4 regions of the Alteromonas sp. RKMC-009 genome follow, and region 1 is predicted to be linked to each of the others. Evidence: predicted binding sites of a transcription regulator. Region 1 holds the regulator's gene; each other region holds the start of a gene.

Region 1 (4,324 bases):
GTTGCCGGTGAGGCAATGGCCGGCTCCGGTGATTTTGAAAAGCCGATTACCGTGGATGCCAAGTCACAGTTTATCGACGGTAAGAAGAAAAAATCGGTTTTTAAAGACGATGTGAAAATCACCCAGGGTTCACTCATTATTGCCGCAGATGAAGTGGAAGCCATCGCCAGTGAAGGCGAAGGAAAAGAAATTTTTATCGCCCGCGGAAAACCAGCCAGTTATTCTCAAACCCTGGATGACGGTGCAAAGGTAAAAGCCAGCGCAAATGAAATTCGCTACGAAGTCGCCAAACAACTTATTTCCTTGCAAGGTGATGCGAAAATCCAGCAAGATACCAGCATGGTCCAGGGAGATAGCATCACCTATGACATGTCAAAAGAGCAACTTCTGGCAACCGGCGGTGAAAGTAACAGCAACGGCCGGGTAACCACGGTTTTCCGTCCTGACACAGTTAAAGAGTTGAAGGAAGAGAACAAGACTTCAGACAGCAACGAAAACGAGGGTAACTGAGTTACATGGCAACCCTGAGTGCGACTCATCTGGCAAAGTCGTATAAATCACGCCAGGTCGTCCGTGACGTTAGTTTATCGGTTTCTACCGGACAGATAGTAGGTCTGCTGGGTCCTAACGGTGCAGGTAAAACCACAACGTTTTACATGATTGTCGGTCTTGTGCCGCTGGATAAAGGCAAAATCCTCATAGATGAGCAGGAGCTGACTCACCAGCCAATGCACGAACGTGCCCGCCGGGGAATTGGTTATTTGCCCCAGGAGGCATCCATTTTCCGCAAGCTGACCGTACATGAAAACATCATGGCGATATTGCAGACGCGTAAAGACTTAAAAAGTCATCAACGTGAGCAGGAAGCGGATGCACTACTTGATGAATTTAATATTAACCATATACGTAATAGCACAGGTATGAGTTTGTCGGGTGGCGAACGCCGCCGGGTTGAAATTGCCCGCGCACTGGCAGCCAATCCGCAATTTATTTTGCTCGATGAACCCTTCGCCGGAGTTGACCCGATTTCGGTTAATGATATAAAGAAGATCATTCAGCACTTACGGGACAGAGGTATCGGTATCCTCATCACCGACCACAATGTCAGGGAAACCCTTGATGTGTGTGAAGAGGCCTATATCGTCAGTCATGGAGAACTGATTGCTCAGGGCACCGCAGAACAGGTATTAAGTAATCAAAAAGTTCGTGATGTATACCTTGGTGAGCAATTCAGGCTATAGTTAAGATATCGGGATGAGCATTTAGCGGAGATTTCGCCACCGGCACTCACACCGCTACAACCGGATGTCCTTTTTAGAGTTTATATAAGACGTAGATGAAACCATCTTTACAGTTAAAATTTAGCCAACAACTGACAATGACGCCTCAGCTTCAGCAGGCGATCAAGCTATTGCAGTTGTCTACGCTGGACTTACAACAAGAAATTCAGGAAGCCCTCGACTCTAATCCTTTGCTGGAAGTCGACGACAGCTCCGACAACGATGTAATTGAGAAAAATAACATCGATAATGATGACAGCATGCAAGAGTCTGCATCAGCCTCATCTTCTGACAGCATGGATACCGGGGAAGCACTGGAAAAGAATGATTTACCGGACGAGCTGCCCATCGACAGTACCTGGGATGAGTACATTTCTGCGTCTTCTGCACCCGCGCCCGGCCCTTCCGGTGGCGACGATGAACAAATCTTTCAGGGTGAAACCACCGAAAATATTCAGGACCATCTGCTGTGGCAAATGCGTCTGACACCTTTTTCTGATACAGACCGCGCCATTGCACTGGCGATCATCGATTCTATTGATGAGTCCGGCTATCTCACGGTTACCGTTGACGACATTCTGCAAAGCGTTAACAGTGAAGATATGGAAGAGCCCGTTGAAGAAGATGAGGTTGAGTGTGTACTTAAACGTATTCAGCTTTTTGATCCTCTCGGTTCCGGGTCCCGCACACCGCAGGAGTGCTTGTTAGTTCAGCTGGCACAATTTGCACCGGAAACACCGTGGCTGGAAGAAGCTAAACTGCTGCTCAGAGAGCATTCCGATCTGTTGGGCAGTAAAGACTACCGTACGTTAATGCGTAAAACCCGCCTGAAAGAAGATCAGTTGCGGGAAGCGATGCGTTTGCTGCAAACGCTTAATCCCCGTCCGGGCAGTGCATTAATTACGAAAGAACCCGAATATGTCATTCCGGATGTATCGGTTGCGAAGAAAAATGGCCGTTGGGTTGTAGAATTAAACCCCGACAGCCTGCCTAAGCTCAGTGTTAATCAGCAGTACGCTGCAATGAGCCGTAAAGCAAGAAACAGCAGCGATTCACAATTTATCCGCTCTCACATGCAAGAAGCTAAATGGTTCATTAAGAGCCTTGAGAGCCGGAACGATACGCTGCTGAAAGTAGCAAATTGTATTGTTCAGCAACAGATGGGCTTTTTTGAGCATGGCCCTGAAATGATGAAACCAATGGTGCTGAATGATGTCGCAGAAATGGTAGATATGCACGAATCTACTATTTCCAGGGTAACAACGCAGAAGTACATGCACACGCCCCGTGGTATTTTCGAGTTGAAGTATTTCTTCTCCAGCCACGTTGCCACTGAATCAGGTGGAGAGTGTTCATCGACAGCGATTCGCGCCCTGATTAAGAAGCTGGTTGCCGCTGAAAATCCAGGCAAGCCACTGAGTGACAGCAAGATTGCTTCGTTGTTGGCCGATCAAGGCATTATGGTTGCCCGGCGAACAATAGCAAAGTACCGGGAATCCTTGTCGATCCCGCCGTCTAACCAACGCAAAAGCCTTATCTAACTTAAGGCTGCTCAAAATAAGGAAGACGAAATATGCAAATCAACCTTTCTGGTCATCACATTGAGATCACTGATTCTTTGCGTAATTATGTCGATACTAAGTTCAGCAAACTGGAACGTCATTTTGACCACATATCAAATGTGCACGTTATTTTAAATGTTGAAAAGCTTAGCCAAAAAGCAGAAGCAACGGTTCATCTTAGCGGCGCGGAAGTCTTCGCCTCTTCCGAAAATCAGGACATGTATGCTGCCATTGACAGCATGGTCGATAAACTCGACAGGCAGGTCCTGAAACACAAGGAAAAGCTTAAAAAGCACTAATTGAATTCATGGATATACAAGCCATAGTCAGCCTGGACCGCACCGAGTGTGCGGTCCAGTGCAATAGCAAAAAACGCATTCTCGAAATCATCAGCGGGATTGCAGCTAAAAATAACCCCGATGTAGACGAAGCCACCGTGTTAAGTAGCCTGCTGGCCCGTGAGCGAATGGGCAGCACAGGTATAGGTAACGGCATTGCCCTCCCCCATGGTCGTCTGGCCGGACTGGAAAAAGTCATCGCCATTGTGGTTACCAGCACGCCCGCCATCGATTTTGATGCAATCGACAATAAACCTGTGGATATTTTCTTTACTCTGCTTGTCCCTCAGGAACAAACCGAAGGACATTTACAAACTCTGGCCATGGTTGCCGGGAAACTCAGCGATAAAGAAACCATAAAAACTATCCGCAAAGCTCAGACAAGTGATGATATTATTCGCGCATTACAGTAACTTAGTGTAATACGCACCGACAACACGTGACTTCAGGAGAAACGGCGTGAAGTTAATTATCATCAGCGGACGTTCAGGTTCAGGAAAATCAGTAGCACTTCGTGCCCTTGAGGATCTGGGGTATTACTGCGTCGATAATATTCCGGTTAATCTGCTACCAGCCCTGACACACACTGTCGCCGATGAATACGAGCAGGTAGCTGTGAGTATTGATGTCAGGAACTTGCCTAAAGAGCCTTCTGAGCTGGTTGAAATTCTCGACTACCTGCCTCAGTCATGGACTGTCACCATCGTATATATTGACGCAAGTGACGATATGCTGGTGCGCCGGTTCAGCGAAACCCGCCGGTTACACCCGCTGGCCAAACTGAATAAATCATTGTCTGATGCCATTCAGACAGAACGGGAATTACTGGCCCCCGTAGCAGAAAGAGCGGATTTGAATATTGATACCGACTCTCTGAGCATCCACCAGCTGGCAGAATTAATCCGCGAGCGTATCCTCGGTAAGAAAAGCTCACGACTTGTTCTGGTATTTGAATCATTCGGCTTTAAACACGGTATTCCCAAAGATGCAGACTATGTATTTGACGCCCGTTTTCTGCCAAACCCTCACTGGGAGCCGGATTTAAAACACCTGACAGGCCTGGATACACCGGTTCAGGTTTTCCTCAGTTCCCAGCCTATTGTGACTAAATTTATCTGGCAGATTCAGAACCTCATCACGACCT
Region 2 (4,324 bases), 2.1 Mb from region 1:
TCTCTGGCAATGTAGATATTAACCAGATTACGCAGAGCAATGGGATCGTCTGAATTTATTTCAAGTGCACGTTTAAAATCTTTGATAGCGGTATCAACGTCGCCCTGACGGTAGCTGAGCTGACCTGTCAGGCGCCACAGAATGGCACTGTTATCATCAATTTCGCGGGATTGTGCGAGAAAGTCTTCAGCGGTATCTGTATCACCGGCCCGCATTGCAATTGCTGCAAGTCCGTTCAGCGCGTTGTCCTTATTATAGGGCATTGCAAGCATGTCCTGATAAGCTTGTTCAGCGCAGACATCATCGTCAAGTTTGGTACAGGCTGTTGCCCGGATCTGTAGCCAGCTTGATTTTTGTTTAGAGCCCAGACGCTTGTATTCCTGGAAATCAAGAATGTCGCGGAAGCGGTTCATAAACAACCAGGCCGTTCCCAGCGGTTCTGCAACCAGATTCAGGTCAGCGCCCATGTCGATGGCTTCCTGAAACTCCAGTTCAGCAGCACGCACATAACCGTTTTGCAGAAGCAGGCGACCCATTAATATCTTGGCAGTCAGGTTATCAGGATCTTTTTGCAGACTATTTTTCAGGTGAACAAACGATTCTTCATATCGTTTTGCATTGTAGGCTTCCAGTGCCTGTTCATAATCTTCAAAGGTTGTAGCATGGGCTGATCCAATAAGGCTCAGTCCGGCCAGACCGAAAAGCGCGCTGCGCACGCGTGAAGCTAACATCCGTTGATTTTTCATAATTCACCTGAATTTGCCGAACAAAAAAGGTGGCATTAAGCCACCTTATACGGGTAATGCCTGTTAAGGCTTAATCAAATTGATTAAGCACTACGTCTTCTGCGCCACATTGCCAGGGCACCGCCCATGAACAACATTGCGAATGTACCAGGTTCAGTTACCTGCGTTGTTGGTGGCTCTTCACCAGGCTTTTTATTAAAGCCTACGCTGGCTAACTTGAAACCGTCATCGAACATATCGTAACCGATGTCGCCGAAGACTGTGTTATACGCTCCGATAATCCAGTATTGAGAATAAACATTATCCAGACCGCTGATTTCTGCTAAATCAGTATCGTCACAGTTAAGAACATCAAATGAACCAACTGCCAGCGCATCACCTGCTATGTCGCCCCAAGTATTTACCCCTGAAGTAAGCATAGATGTATCGCTAAGTGCTGCAACAGAAACCTGTGTATCTGTTTCCTTCCACAGCCAACTAAATGTTGCACCGGTAACATTTACTTCTTCGTCGAAGGAGATCAGTACGTAGTCAAAATCTGTTTCCACATATTTCGTACTGCTCCACCAATACGACTTAATGATTTCCTGGTTATCAGCAGAGTGTGCCGGAGACGATGTTCCTTCGTCTGCATTGATTACACCATAGCCATCGCCATAGTTTTGAAGTGTGGCTGCTTCAACATTTTCGTCTTTGTAAACATAGTTACCAGAAGAATATTTAGTCGAAGCTGCTGTATCAGAGTAAGCAGAAGCGTTGATGGTTACACCATCAACTACTGCATTGCTGATACCATCACTGGCCAGACTGTACATCAAGTCATCTGCGAAATAGTCAGCTGCATTACAGCCATCACCTGTGTTGCCATCATTGCCACAGCCGTTATGCCAATTGCCTTTATAGCCAGTTGCCATAGCAGGTGCAGTAATAGCGCTTGCAAGGACGAGTGTCGTCACTGACGCGATCTTACTTATCTTCATATTAAAAACCCCTTTTATACCTCGATTTCATACCTCAATCCGATCTAAGCACTTACCGTGCCATTTTTTATTGTATTGATTTTTATAGGGAAATTTGATGTTGGATTTAGGTTTAAAAATTCCTACGTAAAAAATACTGACATGATACAAAAGTAGTTAAAGTGATTTTATTTATTATAATTCAATATGTTACTCAAAGATCTTGTAAATTAAATTGAGGTATGTCAGCTCATACTAAGTAATAGGCATTCTCTGGTATATTTGAACCGTGCGTAGTGCGGGTATGTATGAAATAATGGATTGGTCAGTATTAATTAACTTGAGGTTTTATGACGGACACAAAAAGGAAAGGCATCTACCTGTTGCCTAATTTACTTACCACCGCAGGGTTGTTCTCGGGTTTCTATGCCGTAGTCGCGTCTATGAACGGCAGTTTCGAAGCTGCTGCGGTTGCCGTTTTCGTTGCAATGATATTTGATGGACTCGATGGAAGGGCTGCAAGGATCACCAACACACAAAGTGCGTTTGGTGCTGAATACGACTCAATGGCCGACATGGTTTCTTTTGGTGTTGCTCCGGCGCTGGTTGCTTACAACTGGGGTTTAAGTGAATTAGGTAAGCTGGGATGGCTCGCTGCCTTTATATATGTAGCTGGTGCAGCGTTGCGTCTGGCTCGGTTCAATACGCAGGTGGGTATTGCTGACAAACGATTCTTTCAGGGGTTGGCAAGTCCGGCTGCTGCAGCCGTTGTATCCGGGTTGGTCTGGGTAGGCGTTGAATATGATGTGAATGGCAACGACTATGGTTTTGTTGTAGCACTGATAACCGGTGCTGCCGGCTTACTTATGGTGAGTAATTTTAAATATAACTCTTTCAAAGAAGTGAACTGGAACGGCAAAGTTCCTTTTGTTGCGCTTCTTATTATTATGCTTGTGTTTGTAATTGTGGCGACAGAGCCTGCATTAGTGCTTTTCCTTGTCTTTGCCCTTTATGCTCTTGCCGGGCCCATTAATACATTCCGTACCGTTGACAAGGTAACACTTCAGGATGTAGTGGGGGACCATGAAGAGAAGGATGCGGATTTTACTGTTGATGATGATAAGGCAGATGAAAAAACCGTTGGTGATGATGAACCAGAGCATAAGTCATAGCACCGGTTACCTGAATTAATGTAGAAAAGAGATATCAGAACAGACGAAATTAAGATGTTTGTTCATTTAATTATCAATATGTTTAAAAAGCGACCGTTCAGGTCGCTTTTTTACTTTTTACGCTAATTAAGGGTTGACGTGAAGGGGCATGTGAGTAGAATGCGCGTCCTCGGTTCAGGGAGCTGAAACAAAGCACCGGAAACGAGTTTTTGGAAAGCGTTTTGAGAAGAAAATACTTCAAAAAAATGATTGACAAAAAAATGATGCGGAGTAATATACGCATCCCGCTTGAGACGGCTAACAGCAAGGCTTAAGCAATTGTTCTTTAAAAATTTATAACAAGACAATCTGTGTGGGCACTCGTTAAGAGTGTCAACCGACGATTCATAAAAGTTTTTCGATATATTTAATTGAAGAGTTTGATCATGGCTCAGATTGAACGCTGGCGGCAGGCCTAACACATGCAAGTCGAACGGTAACAGAAATAGCTTGCTATTTGCTGACGAGTGGCGGACGGGTGAGTAATGCTTGGGAACTTGCCTTTGGGAGGGGGATAACAGTTGGAAACGACTGCTAATACCGCATAACGTCTACGGACCAAAGGGGGCTTAGGCTCCTACCTGAAGAGAGGCCCAAGTGAGATTAGCTAGTTGGTGAGGTAAAGGCTCACCAAGGCGACGATCTCTAGCTGTTCTGAGAGGAAGATCAGCCACACTGGGACTGAGACACGGCCCAGACTCCTACGGGAGGCAGCAGTGGGGAATATTGCACAATGGGGGAAACCCTGATGCAGCCATGCCGCGTGTGTGAAGAAGGCCTTCGGGTTGTAAAGCACTTTCAGTTGTGAGGAAAGGTTGGTAGTTAATACCTGCCAGCTGTGACGTTAACAACAGAAGAAGCACCGGCTAACTCCGTGCCAGCAGCCGCGGTAATACGGAGGGTGCGAGCGTTAATCGGAATTACTGGGCGTAAAGCGGACGCAGGCGGTTTGTTAAGCTAGATGTGAAAGCCCCGGGCTCAACCTGGGATGGTCATTTAGAACTGGCAGACTAGAGTCTTGGAGAGGGGAGTGGAATTCCAGGTGTAGCGGTGAAATGCGTAGATATCTGGAGGAACATCAGTGGCGAAGGCGACTCCCTGGCCAAAGACTGACGCTCATGTCCGAAAGTGTGGGTAGCGAACAGGATTAGATACCCTGGTAGTCCACACCGTAAACGCTGTCTACTAGCTGTGTGTGAATTTAATTCGTGCGTAGCGAAGCTAACGCGCTAAGTAGACCGCCTGGGGAGTACGGCCGCAAGGTTAAAACTCAAATGAATTGACGGGGGCCCGCACAAGCGGTGGAGCATGTGGTTTAATTCGAAGCAACGCGAAGAACCTTACCTACACTTGACATGCAGAGAATTTTCCAGAGATGGATTAGTGCCTTCGGGAACTCTGACACAGG
Region 3 (4,324 bases), 910 kb from region 1:
TCGGTAGATGGCAAAATTGCGACACTGGGCGACCGTGTTGAACCCGGCCAGCAAATCCGTGTAGACGGTCATCTGTTATCCCGTCAGGCAGAAAAACCGGTATGCCGTGTATTGATGTATAACAAGCCGGAAGGTGAATTATGCAGCCGTCACGATCCTGAAGGCCGCCCCACAGTATTTGACCGTCTGCCTGCTATCCGCGTGGGACGCTGGATTGCCGTAGGCCGCCTGGATATCAATACCAGTGGCCTGTTATTGTTCACCAATGACGGTGAACTGGCAAACCGCTTAATGCACCCTAAATGTGAAGTAGAACGTGAGTATGCTGTACGCGTATTCGGTGAAGTGTCCGGTAAAACCCTGAACACGCTGACCAAAGGGGTTGAACTGGAAGATGGTCTGGCGCGGTTTACTGAAATCAAAGCCCGTTCTAAACCTGCCGGTGAAGAAGATAGCATGAACCGCTGGTATAACGTGACGTTGTCTGAAGGCCGTAACCGAGAAGTACGTCGCCTGTGGGAGTCTCAGGAAATGCAGGTCAGCCGTCTCGTTCGCGTGCGCTACGGACCGGTGGAGTTGCAAAAGCGTTTACCGCAGGGGGCCTGGGTAGAGCTGCCGCTGGAGCAGTTAAATGCCCTTCGTAAACTGGTGCAACTGGACGATGAAACACAAACGCTGGTGGATGTAAGACAGGGTAAACTTGATCATGCCCGCCTTACCCGTATGCGCCGCTCGGTGAAAAAACACCGTACACGGCAGTCTCATCAACGTAATCAGTCAGCCAGCTCTGACTGACGGGAAGGGCGTTTCTTTAAACAGGCACGCCCGTTATCAATACCGTGCCGGCGGGCAACCTGAGCAATCAGCCCGCGGTGCGTTTTGAGAAATTCATCTAATTTTTCCAGCATCGCCGGATACTGCTCACTGGAAATCCGCAGGCTCTCTTTCTTATCCTGAATATGTTCTGATGCCACAATGCGTTTACCTGACAGCTTCAGTGCTGCAGTTGCATCATTCAGCTGTTCGCTGTCTGTGATAATGGCATCAACCTCACCGTCAACCAGCGCCTTTACCAGGTGTGTCGGCTCAGAGAATGACACTATTTTTGTGTAGCCTTTACGTTCCTGTTCTAACCAGTCACTGGAAACCGGCTGATCTTCAATAATACCAAGTGCAGTCACGTCGGGAATTCGCATCCACTGATTCTCAGGCAACACGCGGGTGATTTCACAAATACCGATCACAGGCTGGCTGTAAAACAGCGTGCCGTCTGTGGCAGACCAGCGGGGGTGATCCGGAAAGCGGAAATCAATCGTGTTTTCTTTATACCACTGATCGTAAGCGTCGCCCTGAAGGGGCACATATTCCAGTTCAAAGCCCTCTTCAAGAGCAAATGCTGTCATCACCGCATCGAGTACCGGTTGATATTTGCCACCGTTTACCGGGTGGACCTGTCTGCCTGAACTGTCTTCAACACCTACAAAGAAAGTATCTTTCGCCGCAAAAGCCTGACCTGAAAGCAATACGGCAGCGAGAAGAGTGATAGCGCGTCGCATCGTATTCGTCCTGTTCACTTAAACTTTAGTCGTAACACAAGCCTATCAATGCATTTGCATTTGCACGATAAGGCCGTTGGCATGCAAGTATTAAAACCAATACCTGAAGAAAGTGAAGTAATCTGTATTCAATGTCTTAGCGTAGACAAGGTGAATTCATAAAACAGGAGAAGATAATGCAATCGATGCCTCAATTAGGTGTAGGTACGTTTCGTTTAGAAGGAGAGGTAGCAAGAAAAACGGTTTCAGATGCGCTTTCCACCGGCTTCCGCCATATTGATACCGCCCAGTTTTATGGCAACGAAGAAGAAATCGGCAATGCAATTCAAACTGCCGGTCTTCCCCGTGAAGAACTGTTCGTGACCACCAAGGTATGGCACGACCATCTTGATAAGGGTCACTTCATTCCGTCTGTGCATGAAAGTCTGAACAAACTGAAAATGGCCTATGTTGACCTGCTGCTCATCCACTGGCCGTCACCCAATGATCATATTCCCATGGAGTCATATTTAGCCTCACTGAAGCAGGCCAAAGAAGAAGGTTTAACGCGCCATATCGGTGTGTCGAATTTCACCATGGCACAAATCGACAAAGCGGTTGAGATCCTGGGAGAGGGCGAGATACTCACTAATCAGATAGAGCTTCACCCGTTTATGCAAAACCGTCAGGTGGTTGAACATTGTAAGCAGGCTGGTATTTCCACTACCGCCTATATGCCCTTTGCGGTGGGCGAAGTCATGAAAAATGATGAACTCAAAGCCATTGCTGACGCGCACGGAGCCAATCCTGCCCAGGTTGTACTGGCGTGGATGGAAGTAAAAGGTATCCATGCCATCCCTTCATCAACGAATAAGGACCATTTGCAGGCGAACTTCGATTATACCGCTGTCACGCTGTCAGAAGATGATGTGGCGCGCATTGATGAGCTGGATAACGGCGAACGTATCGTGGATCCGGATTTCGCGCCGCAGTGGGATTAATATCCTTTTACATTTAACCACCCGTAATTGTCATAAAGGGTTTGCCGGCTGCACTTTCATCACCATATAGTGGATAGGATGTATATGCCTGATGACGTGCAGTCAGGTAAATGAGGCAATATTAATACAAGGACAAACGTGCTACCGGATAATAAACAGCAGCAGCTCCGGCGTGCAAAACGCATCGCCCTTTTCTGGCTGGTGGGAGCTGCGTTTGTCTTTATTCTTGCGACGCTGGCAGAGTACCGGCAGTGGATAACGCCATGGCCCGCCTGGGCCGGACTCATTAAGATGGCATCAGAAGCTGCGCTGGTTGGCGGGCTGGCTGACTGGTTTGCCGTCAGCGCATTGTTCAGGCCTATTCCGGCCAGATTTCCAATCCCTCACACGAATATCGTAGCGAATAACAAAGCGGCGGTTGCCGGCAATTTGTCCCGCTTTGTGAAAGAAAAATTCTTCAATGAAGTCGCTATCGAAAAACTGGTCAATGATGCCCGTCCTGCTCAGGGAATGGCAAGGTGGTTGCGCGAGCCTCAAAACGCAGACCGTCTGAGTCGCTTCGCTGCGCGCTCGCTGGTGGGGATCATTAACACGCTGGATGATAAACCCGTTCAGGACATGATGGTAAGCGGAGTAAAGCGGGCTCTGCTGAAAATGGATCTTTCACCTCTCGCAGCCGGCACGTTACGGGTTCTGACCCGTGATAAGCGCCATCAGGAGGTGCTGGATCAATTGCTTTATAAAATCGCAGAACTTGCTCACCGGCCTGACAGTCAGATGTTTATTGCTGAAAAGCTGCATAGCTGGCTGAAAGCAGAGTACCGGCGACTGGAGAAAATATTGCCGACCACCTGGTTGAGCGAGCAGGGCGCTGACATCGCTTCCAAAGCCATCGTGAGCATTCTGGCGGATATTGCCAATGACAGCGAACACCCGGTACGCAAGAGTTTCGACCGCCAGCTGGAGGACTTCACCGCGAGGATGGAAACCGACCCTGCTATGACAGAGAAGCTGGAAAATATCCGTAACCAGTTGCTGAATAACGATACCCTTCAGCAGTACCTGTTTCAGGTGTGGGGCGACGTGAAACGCTGGTTAATCGATGATGTTGCAGCCACAGACGGCAAGTTCACAAACCGTTTATCCCATGCACTGCAGGAAGCAGGTAAATCCGTGGCCAACGATGAGCAACTGGCAAACGCTGTTGATGTACACATCGCAGAAGCCGCCAGAGCGATGGCGCCGGAGCTCGCAGATTTTCTTACTGATCATATCCGTAAAACCATTCTGGCATGGGATGACAACCAGATGGCGGAACAAATTGAACTGAACATCGGTAAAGATCTGCAAAAAGTCCGTATTAACGGTACGTTGGTGGGCGGGCTGATTGGTGCCTGTCTGTTTTTAATTGAACATGCCATCAGTCTTCTATAACCGGTACGTAGCCGTCTTCCTTTTGAGTTTTTTGCACTATCGTGTGACACTTTTCCTTCCCCATTTGTATTTATAAAAAACGAAAACAACATGAGAAAACGAATTCTTCCCGCGTTACTGCTGGTGTTGCCGCTGATGCATGTCAGCGCAGACGCAGAGCAGGTCAGAGCCCGTGATATAGGCATCGCGCCTGGTGTACTTGCGACCGGAAAACTGAACAGTATTACCGATGTTGCAGGCGTACGGGTGGGGCAGGTAACCCTTCATAACGGAAAAGACGTTCACACCGGCGTGACAGCCATTATTCCGGCAGAGGGCAATTTACGGCAGCGTAAGGTACCGGCTGCGGTATAC
Region 4 (4,324 bases), 1.0 Mb from region 1:
CATCATGTCTACTATTAAAGTTCTTGGTATCGATTTAGGCAAATCATCCTTTCATGTGATAGGCCGTGATTATTCAGATAACCAAATCATCCGCAAAAAGTTTTCCCGCACTGCACTCATTCATTTTCTTCATCAGTTAACGCCATGCACAATTGCTTTCGAGGCTTGTGGCGGTGCGCACTGGCTCGGCAGGCAGTGTGAGTCGATGGGGCACAAAGTCAGACTGATCCCTCCGCAATATGTAAAGCCCTTCGTTAAAAGCAATAAAAATGATTTCATAGATGCAGAAGCAATATGCGAAGCATCGACAAGACCCAATATGCGCTTTGTCAGCGTAAAGTCGGAAGAAGCACAGGTCATTTCCGCTATTCATAAAGCCAGGCACGGTTATATTAAAGACCGGACAGCATGTATGTCCCGCATAGGCGCATTGCTTCTCGAATTTGGCATTGCGCTGCCAACAGGCCATAGCGTGATGAAGCAGTTATTTAACTGGCTTGCTCAGCAACGACAGGAATTGCCGGGCCTGCTCATGCAAGAGCTTGCGGAGCTTCACGATTACTATCTGTTTCTCAATGAGAGCATTGAGAAACAAGACAAAAAGCTAAAGCAACTGGTTGAAACAAACGCGATAGGCCAGCTTCTTAAAACCATTCCAGGTATTGGAGACATGACAGCGAGTCTTTGTATTGCCAACATCAGTAGCGCCACTGACTTTAAAAGTGGGAGAAACATGGCGGCATGGTTGGGACTGGTTCCGGCGCAGTATTCGACTGGCGGTAAACCCAAATTACTGGGGATAAGCAAACGGGGTAACAAAGAGCTCCGGACCTTGTTTATCCATGCTGCCAGGGCGGTCATGTCCCGACCAGATAAGACCGGTAAAATTTATGGCGAGTGGCTAATTAATTTACGCGCCACAAAGCCATTCAATGTTGTAACCGTCGCTCTGGCCAACAAGCTGGTACGAATAGCATGGGCAGTAATGAAAACTAAACAAGCATTCAATAGCAAAGCGTTAGCACCAGGTTTGCAATGATAAATATGATGACGAAAACGGTAGAAGCACTGGATTAAAACCTGACACAAAAAACAGCTCACAGAAGCTTTCGGTTTTTTGAGGATAATCCAGCGCGGATCTCATCGTGGAGCGGGTTGCGAAAGCGCCTAATCAGACTCCGAATACATTAGCGCATAACCAACCCCGTTATCGACATTTACTGTTGCAATAACGAGGCGGACCATACATTTTTATGCCTGTTCAACTGAAGGATTATTTTTTAATCTCAGTGTTGTGAGTAAAGGAAAGTGATCTGAGCCTACAGTGGGCATTCTTTCTATTTTGACCAGTTCAAAATGCTCAGTGTGAAAGACGTGGTCCAGCGGCCAGCGCAGCAACGGATAATCCGCATGGAAAGTGTTGAAAAATCCACGGCCACGACGGGGATCCAGCATGCCACTTATTTTTCTGAATTTTCGGGTCGTCGGTGACCATGCCACATCATTGAGGTCGCCGGTAACGATGGCCGGATGCTTTAACTTTGCCATTTCTTTTCCTACCCGTGTCAGTTCCTTATCTCTGGGTCCGGCAGATTTATTTTCTGTAGGACTTGGCGGTTTAGGGTGTACAAAATGGATTTTTACCTGAGTACCCGCCATTTCCTGCCAGATTTCCATAGACGGTACGTCATCTTCAATAATGAACCGGATTTTTTCGTTGCCGAAGGGACGCCTGCTATAAAGATGCATGCCGTAAAGATTTTCCAGCGGACAAGAGAGGCGGTAAGGATAGTCATCATGAAGGACCGACAGTGCCTGCTCCCAGTCTTTGTTGCTTTCCAGCGTCACCAGAATATCCGGTTTACGTTGCCTGGTAAGATTAATCAGTGCGTCATAGTTATCGTTAGTCATTAATACATTGCTGGTGAGAATGCTTATTGTGCGGTCGTCATCAGTTGCCGGTACCTGATTCACTTCCGTGCGCCAAAACGGTGTATAAGGGATTACCCAGGCAAGTTGATAGAGCAAAGCACAGACAGCACCGGCCTGCATGCACAGCGCCAGTAAGGGCGTTTCGATATACCAGTATGTCCAGACTAAGGTGAGCACAAGTAAAATAAACGCCTGCTGCAGACGGGGAAACTCCCAAACGCGGATTAACCAGTGCTGGCAGGGTATGTGAGGCAGTATTGCAGCCACAATAAAGAAAAGGGTAATGATAGAGAGTACTGTTGTCATGGTTCGTCCGCTGAAATTACTGTCCGGAATCAAAATATTTAGCTTACTTATATAAAGACTTTCAGTCCTGTTCGATCAAACGGGGTGATTTCAGCAATTGTAAATGCAAGGTAAAAAATACGGGGTTCTGAGAAAAGTTTGCATGAAGGGAAAGAGCGGAAAGTTGGGGGCCACTATAAAAAATCATATTTTTCAGTTATTTAATTTGCTGGCATGAAGTTGGCTTCATTTATTTTGCTTGATAATTAAGGAGAGCAAAATTATGAAACGTTCAATTCTTTCACTGTTAGTAGCTGGTACATTAACTACTTCTGCTTTTGCAGGATCTATGGATACTGCGAACAAGTGGGAGGAAGGTGCCAAGGATGCCTGGATTGACGGCAAAGCTGAAGCAACATTACTATTTAACGGTAATCTGAATTCTTTTGATATCAACACCGATGTTCAGAATGGCAAAGTTATTCTGACAGGTAAAGTTGATAACTCTGTCGATAAAAAGCTCGCGGAAGAGCTGGTAGCGAATATCGACGGCGTAACAGATGTTGATAACCAGCTGACCGTTGTAGAAGAGCATGACTCTGAAGCTATGGACGGTGATGACATGGATATGGACTCTGCAACCGGCAAACTGACAGATGCTAAAATCGCGACAGTAATCAAAACCCGTTTACTGATGGACTCTGACATTTCTGGTTTTGATATCGACGTGGATGTTGAGCAGGGCAATGTTACGCTTACCGGTACAGTAGACTCAGACGCTGAGCGTGACCTGGCCGTTGAGATTGCGAAAAACGCCACAGATGTTACAGACGTTGAAGACAACCTGAAGGTCGTTCAACAGAAAACAGCGATGAAAAGCGAATAATACTTTTTAACTGCATAATCCGGAAAGGGCTGAGTTATCTCAGCCCTTTTTTTATTGCGTCCCGGTTAGTGAGCCTTGCTGAAAAACCTTCCTTCCCGTCTGTGAAAATATTTCCCGCCTGTAGTAAAAAAGTATCATTTCTTTTTCAGGTCCACGTAAATTGTTTGGGTGTAATCGCCCGCATCCTTTCCCTCTGATTTTTCTTCTATGATAATGAGTTAATACTTAAGTCTAATAAAACAGTAGGTTACGAAAACGCCGGTCATGACGCTGAAGCACGGCGGTGGCTTTTGCGGCATTTCTTTAAGGTCTTTAAAAATATGGCGCGGAAATTGGAATATTAGGAATAGTTGTGAGAGTAAATAAGTCATTTACCGGAATTCAATTCTACGCACGCAAGGGAGCAGTATGAAATTTCTGAAGACTAAACACCGTCCGTTACCGTCAACGTCATTTGAGCGTCTCATTCACTCGCAGCCAGTTTTTAACTGGTTCGATCGCTATGACAAACGTGACCACAAAGCCGGCAAGGCAACAGCAGGTGCAGTGATGGCGGAGGCAGCGACCGCTAAGTAAGTACAGGAAAGCGATCCGGACGGCCCTTGAATTAAACAACGATGGTGAAAAACATGAATTACTTAAAAATTGCAGTAATGACAGTGTTACTTCTGACCAGCCTTGTAGCTCTGGGGTCCGGAAAGCAACTTTCAACCTGGCTGGGGGAAACGCCGGCAGAAACATCAACCGGTGCTGATCTGGCAGAAGTTGAGGCGGTATTTAATGAGTTGGAATTTGACCCGGCGAATTCGTTTCATCAAATTCGTAAGCAAAGGATTGAGCATTATCTTGATTTGGCCCGTAACTATGATGATAGTGACTGGGACTACAGCAGGGATGAAGCTCTGCAGCGGGCTCAAAATATAATGAATCACCACGAAAGGAAGGAAAGTGGTATCTATGCCAGCTTATAGACAAGGTGCTTTCGCCTTAATTATTTGTTTATTTTTATTGGGCGGCTGTGCCAGCGCGCCCGACACGCCTGAAAATTCTGCTGTACAACCGCAGGACAACAAGCAATCACAAAATAACGAACCCGCGCTGGCTGAAGAGCTTGCGAAAGGGAAGGACGTTACCGTGCAAACCAGCCAGGGAGCCGTATCCGTTTCTCCGGTAGTGGTTGCAGTAGGTGATACCCCTGAGTCAGGGAATACCGGTGGTGAG

Evidence for each region. Region 1 encodes sigma-54, which starts transcription at its own class of promoters, with help from an activator protein. Its sites were predicted from a motif close to GTTGGCACGNNNNTNGNNT; they were not measured.
Region 2: the regulator sigma-54 is predicted to act here: its motif matches at 1,773-1,791, upstream of xdp1 (exosortase-dependent surface protein XDP1).
Region 3: the regulator sigma-54 is predicted to act here: its motif matches at 1,632-1,650, upstream of dkgB (2,5-didehydrogluconate reductase DkgB).
Region 4: the regulator sigma-54 is predicted to act here: its motif matches at 2,446-2,464, upstream of DS731_RS08810 (BON domain-containing protein).

The regions. Positions count from the first base shown of each region.
Region 1 covers NZ_CP031010.1:1,001,417-1,005,740, reverse strand. Annotated here, with positions in the region: gene lptA (lipopolysaccharide transport periplasmic protein LptA) at 1-510, shown strand, start outside; gene lptB (LPS export ABC transporter ATP-binding protein) at 516-1,241, shown strand; gene DS731_RS04395 (RNA polymerase factor sigma-54) at 1,337-2,821, shown strand; gene hpf (ribosome hibernation promoting factor) at 2,854-3,141, shown strand; gene ptsN (PTS IIA-like nitrogen regulatory protein PtsN) at 3,150-3,593, shown strand; gene rapZ (RNase adapter RapZ) at 3,640-4,324, shown strand, end outside.
Region 2 covers NZ_CP031010.1:3,135,018-3,139,341, reverse strand. Annotated here, with positions in the region: gene DS731_RS13945 (tetratricopeptide repeat protein) at 1-746, opposite strand, end outside; gene xdp1 (exosortase-dependent surface protein XDP1) at 830-1,702, opposite strand; gene pssA (CDP-diacylglycerol--serine O-phosphatidyltransferase) at 2,056-2,877, shown strand; rRNA gene DS731_RS13930 (16S ribosomal RNA) at 3,285-4,324, shown strand, end outside.
Region 3 covers NZ_CP031010.1:1,910,183-1,914,506, forward strand. Annotated here, with positions in the region: gene rluB (23S rRNA pseudouridine(2605) synthase RluB) at 1-795, shown strand, start outside; gene DS731_RS08435 (transporter substrate-binding domain-containing protein) at 774-1,556, opposite strand; gene dkgB (2,5-didehydrogluconate reductase DkgB) at 1,733-2,536, shown strand; gene DS731_RS08445 (DUF445 domain-containing protein) at 2,675-3,970, shown strand; partial or broken gene DS731_RS22245 (P1 family peptidase) at 4,106-4,324, shown strand, end outside.
Region 4 covers NZ_CP031010.1:1,999,427-2,003,750, forward strand. Annotated here, with positions in the region: gene DS731_RS08800 (IS110 family transposase) at 5-1,039, shown strand; gene DS731_RS08805 (endonuclease/exonuclease/phosphatase family protein) at 1,252-2,238, opposite strand; gene DS731_RS08810 (BON domain-containing protein) at 2,501-3,103, shown strand; gene DS731_RS21940 (hypothetical protein) at 3,512-3,679, shown strand; gene DS731_RS08815 (hypothetical protein) at 3,733-4,074, shown strand; gene DS731_RS08820 (MlaA family lipoprotein) at 4,061-4,324, shown strand, end outside.